Regions from separate parts of the Streptosporangium roseum DSM 43021 genome, predicted to be linked through region 2. Evidence: predicted binding sites of a transcription regulator. Region 2 holds the regulator's gene; the other holds the start of a gene.
The links. The regulator HrcA, encoded in region 2, represses chaperone genes, less so after heat shock. The targets are predictions, from matches to a motif close to TTGGCACTCTCNNNNNGAGAGTGCCAA.
Positions count from the first base shown of each region.

Region 1: the regulator HrcA is predicted to act here: its motif matches at 3,160-3,186, upstream of groL (chaperonin GroEL).

Region 1 is NC_013595.1:5,019,347-5,025,981, forward strand. Features, by position in the region: gene SROS_RS21845 (TetR/AcrR family transcriptional regulator) at 1-76, opposite strand, end outside; gene SROS_RS21850 (TetR/AcrR family transcriptional regulator) at 181-930, opposite strand; partial or broken gene SROS_RS54450 (ATP-binding cassette domain-containing protein) at 1,152-1,286, shown strand; gene SROS_RS53065 (hypothetical protein) at 1,345-1,560, shown strand; gene SROS_RS21860 (CatB-related O-acetyltransferase) at 1,616-2,224, shown strand; gene SROS_RS21865 (TetR/AcrR family transcriptional regulator) at 2,474-3,082, opposite strand; gene groL (chaperonin GroEL) at 3,350-4,975, shown strand; gene SROS_RS21875 (aldo/keto reductase) at 5,048-6,343, shown strand; gene SROS_RS21880 (response regulator) at 6,463-6,635, opposite strand, start outside.
Region 2 is NC_013595.1:2,473,596-2,480,230, reverse strand. Features, by position in the region: gene SROS_RS11095 (SigE family RNA polymerase sigma factor) at 192-671, shown strand; gene SROS_RS49425 (hypothetical protein) at 668-1,336, shown strand; gene SROS_RS11085 (16S rRNA (uracil(1498)-N(3))-methyltransferase) at 1,341-2,072, opposite strand; gene dnaJ (molecular chaperone DnaJ) at 2,115-3,257, opposite strand; gene hrcA (heat-inducible transcriptional repressor HrcA) at 3,270-4,283, opposite strand; gene SROS_RS11070 (hypothetical protein) at 4,467-5,204, shown strand; gene SROS_RS11065 (DUF3097 domain-containing protein) at 5,260-6,102, shown strand; gene SROS_RS45855 (DUF4870 domain-containing protein) at 6,099-6,635, shown strand, end outside.

The sequences.
Region 1 (6,635 bases), 2.5 Mb from region 2:
CGTAGCCGTTCTCCCAGAAGGCGCGCATTGCGGCGTCCAGGACCCGGTCCTCATCGAATGTCCGCGGTCGAGCCATACGGGCACGCTACACGTTTTACATCGATCGATGCAATATGGGGCGCGGCCCCCTGCCGTCTCCCCTGCAGTCGTCCGTCTGTCGGCACTCGCCGGGCTGATCGCTCACCGGCCGGGCTGATCGGAGGGGTGGTCATCGGTGGCGGCACCCGATGCCGGCGCGGCCACGCCACCGACCGACACGTCTCGGCCGGAGGCGTCGGGGAGGAGGAGCTTCTCCGGATCCGGCGTGGCGAAGGCGCCGGCGGATGCGGCGAGGGCGGCGGTCCTGGCCGCGTGGTCGGGAAGGTGCGGGTCGGGTGGCGTACGGAGAAGCACCAGCTGGTGGTAGAGCGGCGCGGTGGCGGCGATGAGCAGTCGCCGCGCGTCGGTGTGCGGCGGCAGCTCTCCGCGCCGGACGGCTCGGCTGACGATGACCTCACAGCGGGCGTACCGGTCCTCCCAGAGCCGCCGCACGCCGCGGGCGGCTTCTTCGGAGCGGAACGAGGCGGCGATCAGGGCTGCGGCGATCGGCGGCCGCGCGGTCAGGGCCGCCTGATTCTCGTGGTTCAGTGCCGCCAGGTCGCCCTGCAGGGAGCCGGTGTCCTGAGGCTGCCAGTCATCGTCACTCGCCGCTTCGAAGACATCGGCGAGCAGGCCGCCGACATCCCGCCAGCGCCGGTACACCGTTGCGCGATGCACGCCCGCGCGGGCCGCGACGGCGTCCAGGGTGAGCTCGTCGTAGCCGCGCTCTCCGAGCTCGGCGCGGACCGCGTCGAGAACCTGCGTACGGATGCGGCCGGTACGGCCACCGGGTCGGCGCCGGGGCGGCGGCGCCGACGGGCTGCCCTCTGGCGGTGGAACCGTGGGAGTCATCGCCGGGAATCCGTTTGCTCAGCAGACAGCGTCATGACAGCATCTTAATGCAGCACTTGTCGCACTAGTGGGGGTATCGATGCTCTTCCGAAGCGTTCACCCGGCCGCGCGGCCTTCGACGGCCGCCTCGTCCTTGAATACTTCGGAGTGCCTGCGTGCCTACGCGAATCACCGCGCCCGCCCTCGGCGAGACCTTCAACGGCAGGCTCGTTCTTGACCCGGTGACGCGCTCGCCCGCCGCGGGTGAGCGCACGGGGATCATCGGTGAGAACGGATCCGGCAGGACCATCCTGCTGCGCCTGCTCGCCGGGGGTGAACGGTCCGATCAGGGAGAGGTCGTCGTCCACGCCGACGGCGGCGCCGGCTGTCTCGCCCAGGACGGGCGGCTGCCGCCGTATGCGACCGTCCAGGAGGTTGTCCGGCGGAGAGCGGGCCCGGTCGTGGCCGGCGGCCGCCCCGGAGGTGCTGCTGCTGGACGACCCGGCCAACGATCTCGGCGAGAGCGCCCCGAGCCGGCTGGAGGAACACCTGCGCACCCGGCCGGGCACCGCGGTGGCGGTCTCCCGCGACCGGGTCTCCCTCGGACGCGCCGCCACCGGCAGGAGTTTTCCAGGTCACACCGCGCTCTGAGAGGAAACGATTCTTGAAGTCACATGTTCCCGCCGACCCGACCGTGGTGCATCCGATGCCCGAGCAGCCGCGGGTGGTGCTGCTGAAGCCGCTGGTCACCTCTCCGCTGATCGAGGTCGGGGAGTTCACCTACTATGACGACCCGGATGATCCGACCGCCTTCGAGACCCGCAACGTCCTGTATCACTACGGGCCGGAAAAGCTGGTCATCGGGAAGTTCTGCGCGCTGGGCGAGGGGGTGCGGTTCATCATGAACGGCGCCAACCACCGCATGGACGGCCCCTCGACCTTCCCGTTCCCGATCATGGGCGGTTCCTGGGCCGAGCACTTCGATCTCATCGCCGCTCTGCCCGGTCGGGGTGACACCGTGGTGGGCCATGACGTCTGGTTCGGGTACCGGTCCATGGTGATGCCCGGAGTCCGCATCGGTGATGGTGCGATCATCGCTTCCGGTTCCGTCGTCGTCGACGATGTCCCCGCCTACGGCATCGTCGGCGGCAACCCGGCCAAGCTCATCCGCCGTCGCCACAGCGACGAGGACATCGTCCGCCTTCTGGCCCTGGCCTGGTGGGACTGGCCGCTGCAGCACATCACCGAGCACATCCGCACGATCATGTCCGGCAGCGTCGACGACCTAGAGGCCGCGGCACCGGGGCGGCGGTAGCGGCACGCCGGGGCCCGCCGCCCGTGAGAGCGGCGGGTCGTCAAGCGGCTCCGCCGGCCCGGAGATCCTCTGAACGTGCCGGGGCGGTGCCGGAGCTCGTCGCCGATCAGCTCGGCGTCGGCCAGGTCTGTGCGCCGGAGGCTTGGCGTTGAACGCGGTCATCTGGCGGAGCAGCCTGTACGCGAATTCGAATCCACGGCACTTCGGCCTGTGGCACAAGGGTGCAACGTGCTTGAACGCGATCAACGATCAGGTGACGGGGCTCGGCGGCGCGGCGGGAAGGACGCAGCACAGGGCGTGGCGCAGGGTGGTGGCGAAGGAGGCGGTGTTGCCGGGCTCCAGCCAGCGCCGTCCCGCCACGCGGATGGCGCCGGCGACGGCGGCCGCCATGACGGCGGGGAACAGGTCGCGTCCGAGGTCGGTGCCGGTGCGCGCCGCGATCGCCTCGGCGAGCGGGCCCTCCGCCATGGTGAACGCCTTCAGCGCCTCGCCCTCCAGCTCGGGTGTCGACATGATCATGCGTAGGCCGGCCTTGTCGGGCTCGGGGCTGGTGTAGAGCTCGATTACGGCGGCGATGACGGCCTGGTCGAGCGGCTCGTCGTCGGGCCGGGAGCGCAGCGCCTGTCCCACCTTCCTGGACCGGTCGGCCTGAAAGGAGCAGATCGCCTCCTCCCTGCTGGAGAAGTAGTTGTTGTAGGTGCGGGGCGAGACGCCCGCGGTCGTGGCGATGTCGTGGACGCGCACGAGGGCCAGCCCGTTGGGCCCCAGCTCGATGGCCAGCCGTAGCGCGGCGTCGCCGATCGCCATGCGGGTGGCCTGCTTGTTGCGCGTCCGGAGGTCCGGCGCGTCGTCGTTCATGGGCTGATCCTATCCGACAGTGCGTGCGGCGCACTATATGCGTGTCACGCAATTTCTGTGTAGAGTGCGGGACATGGCTGGCACTCACAGTTGAAGAGTGCCAGTCACCAGGTGTGTGCCGGGGCGGCGAGGTCCGCGGGCAGGCCGACCGCCTGCCCGCGGGGCCGTCCGTCGCGGGCGTCGTCCCGGACGCTCCCGTCAAGAGACGACCCCTACCAACAGACGGCTGCCATCAGAGAGCCGCCATCATCGAGAGCAGGAGTGGTAATGACCGCGAAAATGATCGCCTTTGACGAGGACGCCCGGCGCGGCCTGGAGCGCGGTATGAACCAGCTCGCGGACGCCGTCAAGGTGACCCTCGGCCCCAAGGGCCGTAACGTCGTCCTGGAGAAGAAGTGGGGCGCACCCACGATCACCAACGACGGTGTCTCCATCGCCAAGGAGATCGAGCTCGAGGACCCGTGGGAGAAGATCGGGGCCGAGCTCGTCAAGGAAGTCGCCAAGAAGACCGACGACGTCGCGGGCGACGGCACCACCACCGCCACCGTGCTCGCCCAGGCTCTCGTACGTGAGGGCCTGCGCAACGTCGCCGCCGGCGCCAACCCGATGTCCCTGAAGAAGGGCATCGAGGCCGCCGTCGAGCGCGTCTCCGAGGAGCTGTCCAATCTGGCCAAGGACGTGGAGACCAAGGAGCAGATCGCCTCCACCGCCTCCATCTCCGCCGCCGATCCCGAGATCGGCTCGCTCATCGCCGAGGCGATGGACAAGGTCGGCAAGGAAGGAGTCATCACCGTCGAGGAGAGCAACACCTTCGGCCTGGAGCTTGAGCTCACCGAGGGCATGCGCTTCGACAAGGGCTACATCTCCCCCATCTTCATCACCGACCCCGACCGGCTCGAAGCGGTGCTCGACGAGCCGTACGTGTTGCTCGTGAGCGGCAAGGTCGCCGCCAACAGGGAGGTGCTGCCGGTCCTCGACAAGGTCGTGCAGTCGGGCAGGCCGCTGCTGGTCATCGCCGAGGACATCGAGGGCGAGGCCCTGGCCACCCTGGTCGTCAACAAGATGAAGGGTCTCTTCCGGTCGGTCGCGGTCAAGGCGCCGGGCTTCGGTGACCGCCGCAAGGCCATGCTGGGCGACATCGGCATCCTGACCGGTGCCCAGGTCATCAGCGAGGACCTCGGCCTCAAGCTGGAGTCCACCACGCTGGACCAGCTCGGCCGCGCCCGCCAGGTCATCGTCACCAAGGACGAGACCACCATCGTCGACGGTGGCGGCGACGCCGAGCAGATCGCCGGCCGGGTCAACCAGATCCGCGCCGAGATCGACAACACCGACTCCGACTACGACCGCGAGAAGCTCCAGGAGCGTCTGGCCAAGCTGGCCGGCGGCGTGGCCGTCATCAAGGCCGGCGCGGCGACCGAGGTCGAGCTCAAGGAGCGCAAGCACCGCATCGAGGACGCCGTTCGCAACGCGAAGGCGGCCGTCGAGGAGGGCATCGTCCCCGGCGGTGGCGTGGCCCTGCTGCAGGCCGGCGCCAAGGCGTTCGACAAGCTGGAGCTGTCCGGCGACGAGGCCACCGGTGCCGCGATCGTGAAGAAGGCTCTTGAGGAGCCGCTGAAGCAGATCGCCGTCAACGCCGGCCTTGAGGGCGGCGTCGTGGTGGAGAAGGTGCGCAACCTCACCCCGGGTGAGGGCCTGAACGCCGCCACCGGCGAGTACGTCAACATGTTCGAGTCGGGCATCATCGACCCGGCCAAGGTGACGCGCTCCGCGCTGCAGAACGCCGCTTCCATCGCGGCGCTCTTCCTCACCACCGAGGCCGTCATCGCCGAGAAGCCCGAGAAGGCCGGAGCCGCTCCCGCCATGCCGGGCGGCGGCGACATGGACTTCTAGCCCCATCTTCAACCTGCGCGTCGCGGACGCGGGCCCCACGAGCCCTTCACCCCGGACACAGTGCGCCGCGAGATGCAGATCGTCCGCGACGAGCTGTACCGCGACGCGGTCCGCGTCACCGGAGACGGACACGCCCGCCCCCGCCTGACCGCGGCCGTCATTCGAGACGAAGAAGAACAAGCCGGGTACGTGCGCGAGCTTCTCGACATCTACGACGAGGAGGGCGCGGACGCGGCGTTCGTCGACACGTTCGCCCGCCGGGACCTGCCGACGTCCTCCGAGCCCGAACGGGACTTCGACACCGCCGGCTTCGGCATCGTCAAGATCCTGGAGCGCGGCCGCACAGGGACTGCATATCCGGGGCTGCCGTGGGAGCCCAAGGCCGCCTTCCACGCCCTGGCCGAATACGGACGCGCCAGCGGCGCTTGCGACCGAAGAGAGGACGATGACGTGACGCTGCCGACTGCGAAGCTCGGAAGGACCGGATTGCAGACGAGCCGTCTCGGCTACGGAGCGATGGAGATGCGCGGGCCGCAGGCGTGGGGCAAGCCGATAAGCGACGATCAGGCCCGCACGGTATTGAACACGGTCCTCGACTCGGGCATGAACCTCATCGACACGTCACCGGACTACGGCGACGCCGAGGAGCACATCGGCCGCTGGATCTCCCACCGGCGTGACGAGTTCGTCCTCGTCAGCAAGTGCGGCTGCCCGCTCGCCGCGGACGGTGACCCGCGGACGTTTCCGCTGCACGCCTACACGAGGGCGAACGTCCGCGCGTGCGTCGAGCAGAGCCTGCGCCGGATGCGCACCGACCACCTTGACGTCTTGATGGTGCACATGAGCCCGAGCGTCGCCGTGATGCAGGCCGAGGACACCATCGCCGAGATGCAGGCACTCCAGGACGAAGGCGCGATCCGCTTCACCGGCATGTCAGGGAACCTGCCCAACCTTCCGGAGCACATAGCGATCGGGGTGTTCGACGTTTTCCTCCTCCCCTACTCGGCGCTCGACCGTTCCCACGAGGAACTCATCAGCGCCGCCGCGGCGGCCGGCGCGGGGACGATCGCTCGCGGCTCGGTCGCCCGCCCACTCGCGGCTCCGCCCGAGGCCATGCCGGAACCGCTGCGCCGGCCGCTCGCCGACCACCACGCGCGGCTCGCCGCCGCCGGCCTGGACGATCTGGCAGACGGCGCCTCGACGATGGAACTCCTGCTTCGCTTCATCCTCAGCCACCAAGATCTTCACTCGGTGATCGTCGGCTCGGCCCAGGTCGCGCACGTGCAGGCCAATGTCGCAGCCGTCCGGAAGGGCCCGCTCCCGGCGGAGGTGTACGGCGCGCTGCGGGAGCGCCTCGGCGCGGGGTAGGAGGCTCATGTCGAGCACAGGCCTGGTCGCATCGGGACGGCGGCGATCCGGACGCCGCTTGTCCGGCTGCCGGGCAGCCGGTGCCGGTGGCGAAGTCCCACCGGTCGAGCGGCACGCGATCAGCCGCGCCGCGGAGTGACGAGGCCGGATTCGTAGGCGAACACCACGAGCTGGGCGCGGTCCCTGGCACGCAGCTTGGTCATCGCCCTGCTGACGTGCGTCTTCGCGGTGGTCGGGCTGATCACCATGTGGACGGCGATCTCGTCGTTGGACAGGCCGCGGGCCACCAGCG
Region 2 (6,635 bases):
CTTCAACAACTACAGACCATTGCGATTCGCACGATATGGCCGCCTGGCGAGGACACGACTGGGTCATGCCCCCTAATGAACCGGAAGAGCGTAAACCCTCTGGGAAGGCCGAGCGTCCCACTGATGTGACCACCGAGACCCTCGTGGCCGACAGGTCGCTCGGGGCGGTGCCCGTCGGGTGGGATGCCGACATGGCCGTTACCGCGCTGTACAGCGCGCACTATCGGTCGCTTGTGCGTCTCGCTGTGTTGCTCGTCCGCGATATGGCAACCGCGGAGGAAGTCGTACAGGACGCGTTCGTCGCCATTCATGGCGCCTGGCGCCGACTGCGCGACACCGACAAGGCACTCGCCTACTTGCGTCAATCGGTCGTCAACCGATCGCGCTCGGTGCTTCGGCACCGGGCGGTCGTGGAGAAGTACGCCCCCAAGGGCATGCCGGACGCGCCGAGCGCCGAGAACGGCGCGATCGGCGAGTTCGAGCGGTCCGCCGTCATCGAGGCCCTTCGCGGCCTGCCCGCGCGCCAGCGGGAGGCACTGGTCCTGCGCTACTACGGAGACCTGTCGGAAGCGCAGATCGCCCATGCGATGGGTATCAGCAAGGGCGCGGTCAAGAGCCACACGGCTCGCGGTATGGCCGCCCTACGAACCTCACTGGAGCAACTGTCATGACCGACTCCCCCGACGAGTACGGCGAGCTGCTCCGCCGTGTCCTCAGTGCGGAGGCGAACTCGGTCGTTCCCTCCCCGGACGGTCTGGAGATCATCCGTGCCCGCGTAGAAAGACGAGGGCTCCGCGGGCTGATGTGGTGGCGCGCCGGAGCCTCAGTCGCGGGAGCCGTCCTGGTGGCGGCCACCATCGTCATGGTGGTCCCGCAGTTCCGTGAGCAGGTGACCCGGCAGGTGGGCGACGTCAACTTCACCCAGTCGACCTCGCCCGACCTGTCCGCCACCTCGCGGGCCCCCTCGAACGGCGACAACCGGCTTCCGGCCGTGCCCAAGCCGGGGCCCGGCACCACGGCGCCCGCGCCGATGCCCACCCACTCCAGGAGCGCGACGCCGACCTCCAGGCCGACGCCCAAGCCGACTTCCAAGACCACGCCGACCCCGAGGTCCACGCCCTCGCCCACCTGCCCCACGACGCTCCCCGACAGCACGGTGGTCGAGCCCGAGGAGCTCCCCGAGGAGTGCAGGGAGACGCAGGCGCCGACCCCGAAGCCCTCGGAGGCGACCACGCCCTCGGAGCACCCGTGCCCGGTCGAGCAGTGCCCGCCGACCGACGACCAGTCGGCCCCGCTGCCGACGGAGTCGTCGACCTCCGTCTCCTCGGGCGGCTAGCGGGTCACCAGCGGCCGGTGCGCGTCTGAAGCACCGCCGCCGCGGCGACCCCGGCCGTCGAGGTGCGCAGCACCGTCGGCCCGAGCAGCGCCGGCACCGCTCCCGCCTCGCGGAACGCGCCGATCTCCTCATCGGCGACCCCGCCCTCGGGGCCGACCACCACGACGATGTCACCGGCGCCGGGGAGCTCCAGGGTGGAGAGCGGGGAGGCCGCCTCCTCGTGCAGCACGACGCCCAGGGCGGCCGCCGACAGCAGCGCGACGACCCCGGCCGTGGTGGCGGGCTCGGTCACCTCGGGCAGGTGGAAGCGGCGGGACTGCTTGCCGGCCTCCCTCGCCGTGGAACGCCAGCGATTCAGCGACTTGACCGCCCGCTCGCCCTTCCACTGGGTGACGCACCGGGCCGCGGCCCAGGGCACGATCACGTCGACCCCCGCCTCGGTCATCATCTCCACGGCCAGCTCGCCCCGGTCGCCCTTGGGCAGCCCCTGCACCACGACCAGGCGGGGCCGCGGAGCCGCCACCTCGTAGCGGCGCAGCACCTCGACGCGGAGCGAGTCGCGGCCCGCGTCCCGGACCACGCACTCGGCCACGGTGCCCGCGCCGTCGGTCAGGTCGAGCCGCTCCCCTGCCCGCAGCCGCCGTACGGCGGCCGCGTGGCGTCCCTCGGGACCGCCGAACGTGAACTCGTCCCGGGCCAGGTCGGCCGGCTCGGCCAGGAAGACCGGGACCGTCATCGGCCGGTGCGGGCGGGCCGGCGCGACCGGGAGGCGTCCCTGTCAGCGGCCATTGAACGCATCCCGCAGCCGGGAGAAGAACCCCTGCTGGCCAGGGGCGAACTTGCCGGGCGGGCGCTCCTCGCCGCGGAGCTTGGCGAGCTCGCGCATGAGCTCCTCCTGGGCCGGGTCGAGGCGCGAGGGGGTCTCCACGTTGACGTGGATCAGCAGGTCGCCGCGGCCGGTCTCGTTGAGGCGCTGGACGCCGCGGCCGTAGAGGGGGATGGTCTGCCCGGACTGGGTCCCCGGCCGGATGTCGAGCTCCTCCGCGCCGTCGAGCGTCTCCATGGTCAGGATGGTGCCGAGTGCGGCGGCGGTCATCGGGATCTGCACGGTGCAGTGCAGGTCGTCGCCCCGGCGCTCGAAGATCTCGTGCGCGCGCTCGACGATCTCCAGGAACAGGTCGCCGGGCGGGCCGCCGCCCGGGCCGATCTCACCCTCGCCGGCGAGCTGGATGTGGGTGCCGTCCTCCACGCCGGCCGGGATGCGGACCTTGATGGTCCGCCGCGTGCGGACCCGGCCGTCGCCGGAGCACTCCTGGCAGGGGTTGCGGATGATCGAGCCGAACCCGCCGCACTGGGGGCAGGGGCGGGAGGTCATGACCTGGCCGAGGAAGGACCGGGTGACCTGGGAGACCTCACCCCGGCCGTGGCACATGTCGCAGGTGTCGGGGTGGGTGCCGGCCGCGGCGCCGGAGCCCGTGCAGACCTCGCAGAGCACGGCGGTGTCGACGACCAGCTCGCGGGTGGTGCCGAAGGCCGACTCGCGCAGGTCGAGCTCCACCCGGATGGTGGCGTTGCGGCCCCGGCGGGCACGTGACCTGGGACCGCGGCCACCGCCGCCGCCGGCCGCGCCGAAGAAGGCGTCCATGATGTCGCTGAACGGGAAGCCCGCGCCGAAGCCTCCTGCGCCCGCACCCGCGCCCGAGGCGAACGGATCGGCGCCCATGTCGTACATCTGGCGCTTGTTGGGGTCGGACAGGACCTCGTAGGCCTGCGTGATGTCCTTGAACCGCTCCTGAGTCTCAGGGTCGGGGTTCACGTCGGGATGCAGCTCCCGCGCCAGACGGCGGTAGGCCTTCTTGATCTCTTCCGCACTGGCGTCACGGCGCACCCCGAGGGTGCCGTAGTAGTCGCTCTTAGCCACTTAGTTGACCTCTTAGGATGCAGCCAGGATCTGGCTGACGTAGCGTGCCACCGCGCGCACCGCGCCCATCGTGACCGGGTAGTCCATTCGCGTCGGACCCAGCACACCGAGCCGGGCCAGTTGCTTGTCCCCCGAACCGTATCCGGCGGCGACGAGCGACGTGCCCTGGAGCCCGGTGTAGGGGTTCTCAGAGCCGATCCGCACCGTCAGCGCCGACAGATCGGAGGTCTCACCGAGCAGGCGCATGAGCACCACCTGCTCTTCCAGGGCCTCCAGCACATCACGGAGCCCGACGGTGAAGTCGGCTCCCGCGAGGTTGGCCGCCCCGGCGAAAACGATCTTTTCATCATGCCGGTCCACGAGGGACTCCAACAGCACCGACAGGACGGTGGCCGCCAGCGGACGGTCCTCCACCGGAAGCCGTTCGGGCAGGTCGGCGACCATGTCGGGGACCCTGGCCAGCCCGCACCCGTCCAGGCAGGCGTTGAGCGTCGCGCGGAGGTGGGCGACGCGGGTCTCGTCGACCACGTCGGGAAGCTCGACCACGCGCTGCTCGACCCGCCCGGTGTTGGTGATGAGCACGAACATCAGCCTGCGCTCGCTCAGCGGGACCAGCTCGACATGCCGGATCGTGGAGTTGGTCAGCGTGGGGTACTGCACGACGGCGACCTGCCGGGTGAGCTGCGCCAGCAGCCGCACCGTGCGCATCACGACGTCGTCGATGTCCACGGCGCCGGCGAGGAAGGTCTCGATGGCCTTCCGCTCCGCGCTCGACAACGGCTTCACCTGCGAGAGCCGGTCGACGAACAGCCGGTAGCCCTTGTCGGTGGGCACCCGGCCGGCGCTGGTGTGGGGCTGGGCGATGTAGCCCTGCTCCTCCAGCACCGCCATGTCGTTGCGGATGGTCGCCGACGAGACGCCGAGGTTGTGACGTTCGACGAGAGCCTTGGAACCCACCGGCTCGTTGGTGGACACGTAATCCTCGACGATGGCGCGAAGCACCGCCAGCTTGCGGTCGTCGACCAACGCGCTCACCTCCCTGCCTGCGCCCGAACGTAAAACGCCAGGTCTGGCACTCTGTGTTCCCGAGTGCCAAGTGTACGGCTCCAACCCACGGGGTGCGATAACACGGCGTCAGGATGATGGGGCCAAGCGGGTAGCAAGTCAACTGCTATCGGTATACAAGCGGCAAGCCCCACAATTTACGACATGTCCAACGATTTCGTATCCCCCTCCGGGGGCGCCCACTCCGGCGCCCCCGGTTACGGCGCCCCCCAGCAGCCCTACGGCCAGCAGCCCCAGGGCGCCCCTCCCTACGGATACGCGCCTCCCGGTTACGGGGCACCCCAGGGCCCGCCGCCGAAGACGAAGGTCAAGCCCGGCATCGGCTGGATCGTCGGTGCCTGGCTCGTCTTCGTGCTCAGCGTGATCGTCGGTATCGCCGGCTTCGCCGGCGGCATCTTCAGCGCGATCACCGACGCCGCGCCCACCAGCTCGTTCGCACCGGGCCAGACCGTGACGGTCAAGCTCGACCCGGCGGACAAGCCCGCCATCTACGTCTCCGCCGCGACGGGCACCAAGTTCGAGTGCCAGATCCAGGGCGATCCGGGGGCCGTCAGGCTCCAGCAGCCGAGCCTGGACCAGACCGTTACCTCCGACGGCGTCATCTGGGAGCTGGCCCTGCGGGTGGGGGTGGACAAGGCCGGCGACTACCCGCTCACCTGCACCACCTCCGAGGGGGCGAGCGCCAAGTTCGGCGTCGGCAAGGAGCTCGCCGCCGACTCGGTGGTCGGCGGGGCCGTCGCCCTGTTCGCGGTGCCGGGCCTGGGCTTCCTGCTGGCCGTCATCGTGACGATCGTCGTGCTGGTGAAGCGGAGCGGCGCCCGCAAGCGCCAGGCCGCCGCCGCCGCGGGACAGTGGGGACAGCCGGGACCGTACGGCAGGTGATCGCGGCTTTTGCTACCGTCCACTTGATCCCTGACGAGAGAGTGGGCGGTCGGTGATGTACGAGCGTGACGTGCTGGCGGAAGACTGGCGGCGCCCCCTCAGGGGGAAGATCCCCCAGGTCCCCGCAGAGCTCGACCTGGTCGTGGAGGACGCCGACGGCGGCTTCTGCGGCGCCGTGGTGGCCTGCGACAAGGAGGCCGTCACGCTGGAGGACCGGTTCGGGCGACGGCGGCTGTTCCCGCTGGAGCCCGCCGCGTTCCTCCTGGAGGGCAAGGTGGTGACGCTGGTACGGCCCGCAGCCGCGCCACGGGGCCCGAGGCGGAGCGCCTCGGGCTCGATCGCGGTGGAGGGCCTGCGGGCCCAGGTGGCCAAGGAGAGCCGGATCTACGTGGAGGGCGTGCACGACGCCGCGCTCGTGGAGAAGGTCTGGGGTCACGACCTCCGGGTGGAGGGTGTGGTCGTGGAGTATCTCGAGGGGGTCGACCACCTGCCCTCGATCGTCGAGGAGTTCGAGCCCGGTCCCGGCCGCCGCCTGGGCGTGCTCGTCGACCACCTGGTCCCCGGCTCGAAGGAGAGCCGGATCGCCGCCCAGGTCTCCTCACCGCACGTGCTGATCGTCGGGCACCCGTTCGTCGACGTCTGGCAGGCGGTCAAGCCCTCGGTGCTGAAGATCGCCTCCTGGCCGTCGGTGCCGCGCGGCGTACCCTGGAAGGAAGGGGTCATCGCCGCGCTGGGCTGGGGTCTGGAGCCCGGTGACGCATGGCGCCGCATTCTCGGATCGGTGACCACCTACGCCGATCTGGAGCCGGAGCTTCTCGGCCCGGTCGAGGAACTGATCGACTTCGTGACGGTTCCCGGCGAGGATGGCCAGCCCCGCACTCATCAGGAGGGGTCATGAGCGACAGTCCCGAGGAACCGCGGCCCGGGTCCGCGGACGACGAGTCCACCAGGCACACCGGCCGGCCGTCCCAGCCCGGCCACACCCCACCGCCCCAGACCGGCCAGGTCTACCCGCCACCCCAGAGCGGCCACACCCAGCCCGGCTACGCCCCGCCCCAGAGCGGCCACACCCAGCCCGGTTACACCCAGCCACCTCAGCCCGGTTACCCCCAGCCCGGCCACATTCCACCACCCCAGCCCGGTTACACCCAGCCCGGCCAGGGCTACCCGCCACAGGCCGCGTCGCCGTACGGGCCGGACGGCCACGACTACCGGCAGGGCGGCTACCAGAGCGGCTACCAGGGGGCGTACCCGCCGCCCGGCGCCTACGGCCCGCCGCCCGGCTACGGATACCCGGCGCCACCGGGGACCTACGGCCCGCGGCCCGGCGGCGACGACACCACCATGGCCATGCTCGCCCATCTGCTGGGCCTGCTGACCTGGTTCGTCGGCCCGCTGGTGGTGTATCTCGCGAAGAAGGACGACTCCCCC